2 regions of the Fictibacillus sp. 23RED33 genome follow, and region 2 is predicted to be linked to the other one. Evidence: a T-box and tRNA genes for the amino acid it is inferred to sense, from the RefSeq annotation. Region 2 holds a T-box; the other holds one or more tRNA genes.
What was found. The T-box of region 2 lies ahead of IHV09_RS16225 (valine--tRNA ligase). A T-box ahead of a tRNA ligase gene usually reads a tRNA of that ligase, here a tRNA-Val.
Positions count from the first base shown of each region.

Region 1: it has a tRNA-Val gene. The T-box ahead of IHV09_RS16225 (valine--tRNA ligase) is inferred to sense a tRNA for this amino acid. The anticodon was not compared.

Region 1 is NZ_JACZDX010000001.1:924,088-928,523, forward strand. Features, by position in the region: gene IHV09_RS04875 (alpha/beta hydrolase) at 1-291, opposite strand, end outside; gene IHV09_RS04880 (phosphatidylglycerophosphatase A family protein) at 433-990, shown strand; gene IHV09_RS04885 (hypothetical protein) at 1,044-1,700, opposite strand; gene IHV09_RS04890 (hypothetical protein) at 1,946-2,311, shown strand; tRNA gene IHV09_RS04895 (tRNA-Val) at 2,454-2,529, shown strand; gene IHV09_RS04900 (short-chain fatty acid transporter) at 2,599-3,924, opposite strand; gene IHV09_RS04905 (CotD family spore coat protein) at 4,100-4,436, shown strand, end outside.
Region 2 is NZ_JACZDX010000005.1:55,234-59,669, reverse strand. Features, by position in the region: gene IHV09_RS16245 (LysM peptidoglycan-binding domain-containing protein) at 1-196, shown strand, start outside; gene IHV09_RS16240 (hypothetical protein) at 211-1,128, shown strand; gene ysxE (spore coat protein YsxE) at 1,125-2,198, shown strand; gene IHV09_RS16230 (hypothetical protein) at 2,227-2,421, opposite strand; T-box leader at 2,590-2,812, shown strand; gene IHV09_RS16225 (valine--tRNA ligase) at 2,860-4,436, shown strand, end outside.

The sequences.
Region 1 (4,436 bases), on a different contig from region 2:
ATTTTCGTGCTTCTCTCCTGTGGGGTCATATTTTGCTTTTCGATCTTCAATTCCTTTATGATTTACACCAACAATGATACAGCTCTGTAAATTTTCTTCTTCCATTAGTCGATCGGCGGTTTTCGCCAGCTTTCCTAACTGAAAGTAGTCTCTGCCATCTTGTGCGATTAGAATAGGGTATTTAACGAGTGGAGTAAACTTAGAAGGCAGGTAGATGAGCAAGTCAATCTCCTCATCCAAGTAGTTGCTGTATATTTTATCATCTGTAATAGAACCTTTAAGTATGGCCATAAAAAGTACCTCCTGTGCTGACTGATCTTTAAATTATAAGCGTTTTCATTCAACTCGTTTTATTGTATCACATAATGATATAATGAAAGAATCAAATCGTTTTGCCATAAGAGATCGAACATTAAGAAGAGGTGAAGTCTGTTGAATAATAGAGTGCACAGTCGAGAAGTTGAAGCAGCGGCTAGAAGGCTGTTGAATGAAAGAGGCGTCACAATTCCTGAAATCGCTGAGATCGTATATGAAATGCAGATCCCATTTTCACCTGGCTTAACGAAAGAAGAGTGTATAGAAAGCGTCGATGCTGTTCTCATGAAGCGCGAGATTCAGCATGCTATTCTAGTCGGAGTAGAACTTGATATACTTGCGGAACAAAGAAAGTTATCTGAACCACTTCAAAGTATTGTTGAACAAGATGAGGGATTGTTTGGAGTAGATGAAACCATCGCTCTTGGTGCCGTTTTCGGATATGGATCCATAGCTGTTACAACCTTTGGTCACCTAGACAAATTTAAAATGGGTATTATTCAAAAATTAGATACGAAGATAGCAAATGGGAAAGTGCATACATTCTTGGATGACCTTGTTGCAAGCATTGCTGCTAATGCTTCAAGCCGACTCGCACACAGACTCCGAGATAAGCAGGAGCGTCTTGATGTAGAAGAGATTAAAATACGTGATGAGGAAGAGAAGATAGGATAAGTATTACACAAAAAACACGCCATAATTTCGGCGTGTTTCTTTATTTTTATTAATTACAAGACATCAATAGATACGATATCTAAGAGTGGAAATTTTGTTTGTGCTGCGTTATTAATACGTGCGTAATCTGATTGTACTTCTTCAATTTGTACGCCATTGAACACTCTACCAGCTACGATTAAATCTACTATAACATCTCCATTAGCTAATGTAATCAAGACTGAACGAATAGTACGACTTGTTACATTCGGGGTATTGGTTGTAACTAAAATCAAGTTTTGATCCACTGCTGCTATAGAAGTGAATAAAACATATCGGTCAACAGTCGCGCTAGTTACTCTTATATAATCTGAACCGACTTCTCGAATGGTTACATTAGTAAGGAATGGGGCTAGCAAACCAGGAACATAAATATCAACGGTGAAAACTCTAGCAAATTCAATAATACGGTCTCTAAAGTCTGTGCTATTCACTTCAGGAGTTATTCCAGCTCCAGCAGCGTTATCAATGCTTCCCACTTCAAACAAGTTGATTAAAGCATTAATACTATTAGCTGCATTGAATACACGGAGAAAGTTACCACCAACTTCACGGATTGAAACACTAGAAAAAGGTGTTGCATTATTACCTGTAATGAATACATTCACTAGATTCTCACTTGCTAAAGGAATAATTCTACTTCTTAGAGTACGGCTTTGGATGATCGCCATATGATTCACCTCCTTGCCGGAACAAACTTTTATAGCAAGACGATGCTCATTATAAAGATTCCATACTATAATCTATTAATAAAGTAAGAAAGTGTGTAGTGTTCTATCTTGCGTTTAACATAGGTAAACACATATTTATCGATTAATAGGCATGTATCCTATCATTTTCGAAATAAATTAATATGCTATTTAGTATCTGGTATACAGATTGATTTATTTCTTAAATGGATGGGAGGTCAGTAACGATGGGTGACTCTTTATTCCACGGAAAAGAGAAATGTACAAAGCATAATAACACACGCGGTTGTGATAGCTGTGTATGTGATTTCTTTCGTGATCTATCCGACGACATTGATTTTTGTAGCCAAAACTTAAACAGCTTCCTTGTAATCGTCTTAAAAGGAATTGGACCGTTAAGCTTGAATGGAACAACAGATCCTACGTTGTTCAGATTTGTACGTTGGGAACACACAAAGTGCTGTGTTGTGCTTTCTTATGAAGTAACGACGGCAACGGGAACAGCTACTCGTAATCTACTAGTTAACTGTAAAGACATCATAGCTGTAACTTGTGTACAAGACGGAGATCTTGCTGCAGGTACGTTCAACTAATCGTTGATTCAGCCGGGATACTCTCCCGGTGTATACATAAGAAAAGCTGAAGACATCATTGGTTTTTTTGCAGAATCAGAAGAAAAGTGTTGTCAAAACTCGTAAAAAGCATATATAATAATTTTTGTTAGACAAAGGCATTGATTCGATAGCTCAGCTGGGAGAGCGCTACCTTGACAGGGTAGAGGTCGGGGGTTCGAACCCCTCTCGAGTCACCATACATAATAAGCAAACCTCCTTAGCGATAAGGAGGTTTTTTTGAGCTTTCTTTGTTGGATTTTAATGTGTTATAGCAACAAAAACACGCTAGAGATAAAGACCCCTGTAATGATCATCATAACAAGACCGTATCCCATAATGTCTTTTGCTTTTAATCCAGCAATAGCTAAAGCAGGAAGCGCATAGAATGGTTGGATCATGTTTGTCCATGCATCACCCCAAGCTACAGCCATAGCCGTTCTTGATAACGAAACGCCTAAGTTTTGTGCTGCTTCTAACATAACAGGTCCTTGAACCGCCCATTGTCCACCGCCAGACGGAACAAAAAAGTTAACGAGGCCAGCACTCCATAAAGTAAATAAATGAAAAGTATGTTCGTTTGAAAAGGAAATAAGCATATTGGATAGGACCGCCACAAGTCCCGATGAAGTTACGATTCCCATTAGTCCTGCATAAAAAGGAAACTGAATAATAATTCCGCTCGCATTTTTCACAGCATCCGTAACCGCTTTCAAAAATAACAGCGGTGTTTTATGTAAGATGATACCGATAAAAAGGAATAAAAAGTTTACGATGTCTAGATTTAAGCTAAATCCATTTTTCGTGAAATAATAGACTAGGTATGAGATTCCTAATAGCCCTATGAGAATAGATAATAACTGACTATTTTCAAGTCGATCAGCAGGTGTTTGAAGGGTTTCTTCTTTACTTGCTGCCTCATGTGATTGCTTGTCCTCTAACAAAGCGGGATCGATTACAAACGCTTTTTCACCCGGAGGAACCATTAATCTGTTAATGAGCGGTACCATTATGAATAAGCCAGCTAGGATAATTAAGTTGAACGATGAAAAGATTGTCTCACTAGTCGGAACAACTCCCATAATGTTTTCGGTAAAGTGTCCCGGTGTAGCGATTGTTAAGACAACCGATCCTGATAGACCTCCACACCATATGATAAAACCACTATAAGCACTTGCGATTAATAGCCGGTAGTCGACACCTTTTACTTTCATCGCAATTTCTTTTGCGAATAGAGCACCTATTATAAGTCCGAACCCCCAATTGATCCAGCATGCGACGAGCGCGACTAACGTTACGAGTATGATAGCTTGCCCAGGTGTTTTTGGGATTTTTGCTAAAGAACCTAATAGTTTCTTAAATAGCGGGGAGCTTGCCATAACGTGGCCGGTCACTAATATTAACACCATCTGCATGGAAAATGTTAATAAACTCCAAAAACCTGTACCCCAATAATTAACGATTTGCACAGGAGTGCTATCTGTCGCAAATAGTGCTAAACCACATACGAAGAATGTCAGTAAGATGACCAACAGAAAAGGATCGGGCATATACCTTTGCATCAATCTGTTTGAAAATGAAATTAAAAGTCTCAAATTATTTCTTCCTCTCCTCATAAATGATATTTGAATAGTATGTATTTCAAGTACAGTTCGATTAATTTCTACAAAATCCTTTTAATACTTATTGATAAATGGACGAACTTTTTAAGTCGTCCTACATAAAATATAGAGAAATAGGATATAAGGTTTTTGAAAGGAGAACATTTTTTTGGCTTTATTTAAACGCCCTGGCATTTTTGCCAAAAAGGGAATGGTTCCTAATATGGGTGCAATGGGACCTACGATGGGAGCAATGGGTCAGATGGCGCCTACGATGGGAGCTATGCAACAGATGCCCCAGATGGGTGGATGTGGATACCCAGCAGTATCACCATCTCAATATTATCCTCCACAAGTTATGCCTGCACAGTTTAGCCCTACGAACCAACAAGTTCAATATAACCAGCAAGATGTATATGTTCCGATGGTTCATCCAACTCAAACGACTCAAGTCAACCAGATGAACTATAAATATGTACATTATTTCCCTCAGAACACGAACGTCG
Region 2 (4,436 bases):
TTTAACGAAGATGCTTTCTGCTAAAGAAGATCGTTTCTCTAAAATGAAAATGTACATTCTTCAGCGTGGAGATTCACTAGAACACATTTGTGAGAGATATGATATTTCATTGAACACTCTCATGCGTATGAACCAACTGCAGCAAGGGGAAGTAACCGAAGGACAGATCATATATATCCCAGTAAGTTCACGTTAGGTCGAGGTGCTATTATGGAGCTGATCAACGCCTTAGAAAAGGAATATGAACTTTATGGGATGCGATGGAAAGAGAAACCTCATATCATCCTGACTGATTATGGAGAGAAGCGTATCCGTTATTGGAGTGAGAGCGAGAGTATGAGGTGGCACATAAGTTGGCGCGATGAGTCCTCTAAGGGCTCAGGCGCTGTGCCAGATCGTATGATTCGTACTAAATCGGGTGAACCTGCCATAAAATATGGAAACAGGTGGCTCACTGTTCATGATCATACAGAAACATTGTATGGATGTGAAGATGTTGAACGTTGGGGGCAGTTCATCGGCACATTACTAAATGCGGCAGTGTCTGTGAAAAATCAAGAGGTGTTCATGAAACAGATCGAACCTCCTGTCTTTGATTTGAATCATTGTATGACGCTTGCTCAAAAGTATTTAGAAGCTAACTTTCAATGTATGGTTACGAGTATAAAAGAGAGTAAGCAAAGATTGGAATTTTCTCGTGCTATAAAAAATAGAATGAGAAATCATGCATTACCTGTTCTTGATAAAGAGCTAAGCGTAAAAAATGGGAAGAAAATCTTTCACTTCTTATTTTATCAGGGTGGTGAATCTTTACCAGTAAAGGGGTATCTGCCACTTCGTAAGTTTATGGTAGAGTGGCTGGAACAAACCTCACCTTCTTCTTTAAAACGGCTGTTAACGGAGGTGAATAAGCATTTTTCTTTGGAACAAGAGCATGGGTTGTTACTTTTAGCTGAGGTCGTTATGCCTTGGGAACTGTATGATTGCTTAGATCAATTAGATAACAGCTCCTTAGAAAGAATGATAGATGGCTTGAAAAGATATGAAGATTGCTGGGAAAAAAATCGAACATTGGTCAAAACAGTAACCGAATGGTTTGATGAAAAAAGAAGGAAGGTGGCCCTATGACAACGGAAAAAGATACATTAAATTACGGGCCCGTCCTTTTTCATTATGATCTATTTCCCGAGAAGTTAGAGCAGCATGGGAGAGTTAAGAAGGTCGTAACGAAAAGGGGTACATTTGCACTGAAAGAAGCAGAGATGTCAGAGGATGAAAGAAGCTGGTTTACGCATGTGATCCAACGTCTTTCTGAGATAGGTTTTCATCAGGTCGTTCCTCTGTATCCTACAAAGTTTGGTGATTATACGGTTCAATTAGGATCAAGAACGTATTATTTAATGCCATGGTTTGCGTCTGATGAAAGAAATGAGAGAGCGAAAGATGAAGTTCTTATCGATCACTTAGGAAAGATTCATGCGTTAACACTGAAGGAGCAAGACTTTTCAAATGAAGTGGTAGAACATTCGTATCAGTATCTCATGAACAGATGGGAAAATCGGCAATATGAAATGGAGAGATTTACGGAAGAAGCAGAACAGAAAACGTATATGTCTCCCTTTGAACTAACGTACCTTAGTCACTTTCATCAGATCATGAGAATGACAGAAGAAGCGAAAAGAAGATTGAAAGAATGGTATGAAACGTGTCAAAGAGAAAAACGCTACCGGAGCGTACTTTGTCACGGTAAGGTTTCAAGGAATCACTTGATCTTTAACCCAACAGGTGAAGGCCATCTACTCAATTTTGAAAAGGCCGTTCTGGATACACCAATCAGAGACTTAGCCGTTTATTTTAGAAGAGCAGCTCATCAAAAGGAATGGTCTGCAGAAGAAGGAAAATCATTATTAGACCTTTATGAAAAACACGTACCCTTGCTAAACGAAGAAAGAGGATTATTAATTAGTTATTTATCTTATCCTGAACCTGTTTTTAATGCAGTGGACCTTTATTGCATGAAACGGAACGATTATTCTCAAATTGAAATGGTGCATAGGCTTGAGAGCAGAATAAGAGCCATGAAAAAAATCCGAGATTTCTGTGATGCGATTATGATGGCTCCCCCACCTGCACCTTTAGAGCAAACAGATTCTATTCCAACAAAAATTCACATAAATGATGAAGGAGATCACATATAACGACTATATGTGATCTTTTTTTGTTTTTTTAAAGAACATCATAAGCGAAACACACATGGAGGATCACTAAGGTTAAAAGGATGATAAAATCAACAGCAGATGGAAATAGTATCGTCCTTAAAAGCTGAAAGACAATAAGTGGCGCAGTCAATTGTCCGATTGTTTGTTTGAGTGTGACAAACCACCCAGGAAAACGTGTTTTTCGAAAATACTTTCTAGACAAGACAAGCCCTCCATTCGCCCATTTTTTATAATTTATGCAACAATATAATTAATGTGAAAGACAGGCTTTCACCAAAGGGCGATCAAAGGCATAGAATAACTTTTATAAGTTACGGTAATACTATTGACTAAAAACAGATAAGTTGTATAAAATATACTCAGATTCTATATTGTCGCGTAGACAGGGAATAGTACAACATAACACCTTTTAGAGAGAGGATTCATCTGCTGAAAGAATCCTTAAGGAATGTTAGTTGGAAGTCGCCCTTGAGCATCTTCTCTGAAACTCGAAGTAGGAGAAGACGGTCCATCCGTTATTCATGAGTGTACAGCAAGTCTATTTAGACTTGCCGTAAATAAAGGTGGTACCGCGGAGTCCTTTCGTCCTTTTTGACGAAAGGGCTTTTTTGTTTTTTTAGAAATAAAGGAGGAGAATAGAATGACGAACGAACAGAAAGAACTGACGATGCCAACGAAATATGATCCGAAGGCTACAGAAGAAAATCGTTATGATTTTTGGTTGAAAGGTAAATTTTTTGAAGCAAAGAGCGAAGAGGGTAAACAGCCGTATACGATCGTAATCCCACCTCCTAACGTTACAGGGAAACTACACCTCGGGCATGCATGGGACACAACGCTTCAAGACATCTTAACACGTACAAAACGTATGCAAGGATACGATGTTCTATGGCTGCCTGGGATGGATCATGCTGGTATTGCAACCCAAGCAAAAGTAGAAGGAAAGCTTCGTGAAGAGGGGATTTCTCGATACGATTTAGGCCGTGAAAAGTTTTTAGAGAAGTCTTGGGAATGGAAAGAAGAGTATGCAGAGTTTATTCGTAATCAATGGGCAAAATTAGGGCTCGGCTTAGATTATTCCCGTGAACGCTTTACATTAGATGAGGGATTGTCTGATGCAGTTAAAGAAGTTTTTGTTACCCTTTATGAAAAAGGCTTGATCTACCGTGGTGAATATATCATTAACTGGGATCCAAAGACGAAAACAGCTCTTTCTGATATTGAAGTTATCCACCAAGATGTTCAAGGTGCGTTCTATCATATGAAGTATCCACTAGCTGATGGATCTGGACATATCGAAGTAGCAACTACTCGCCCTGAGACGATGCTTGGTGATACAGCAATCGCTGTTCATCCGAAAGATGAACGTTATCAACACCTAATCGGCAAAAAAGCTATCCTCCCAATCGTTGGACGTGAGATCGAAATTGTTGGAGATGATTATGTTGATATGGAATTTGGTTCAGGAGCTGTAAAAATCACACCTGCTCATGATCCAAATGACTTTGAGATCGGAAACAGACACAACCTTGAGCGTATCCTTGTAATGGATGAAGGCGGTCAGATGAATGACAATGCTGGTGCTTACCAAGGACTCGACCGATTTGAGTGTCGAAAGCAGATCGTTAAAGATCTTCAAGAGCAAGGTATTTTGTTTAAGATTGAAGAGCATATTCATTCTGTTGGACACTCTGAGCGAAGTGGAGCGGTTGTTGAACCATATCTTTCAACACAATGGTTTGTTAAGATGCAGCCTTTAGCAGACGAAGCGATCAAGCTTCAAAAAGGTGAAGATAAAATAAACTTTGTTCCTGATCGCTTCGAGAATACGTATATGCGTTGGATAGAAAACATTCGTGATTGGTGTATCTCGCGTCAACTTTGGTGGGGTCACAGAATCCCGGCTTGGTTCCATAAAGAAACGGGAGAGATCTACGTTGGTAAAACGGAGCCGAAAGATCCCGAAAATTGGGAGCAGGATACAGATGTTCTTGACACGTGGTTCTCATCAGCTCTTTGGCCGTTCTCAACGATGGGATGGCCTGACGAAGAAGCTGCTGATTACAAGCGTTACTTCCCAGGAAATGTACTCGTAACAGGTTACGATATCATTACGTTCTGGGTTTCAAGAATGGTCTTCCAATCGATCGAATTTACGGAACAAAAGCCGTTTAACGATGTGCTGATTCACGGGCTCGTACGTGACTCCGAAGGAAG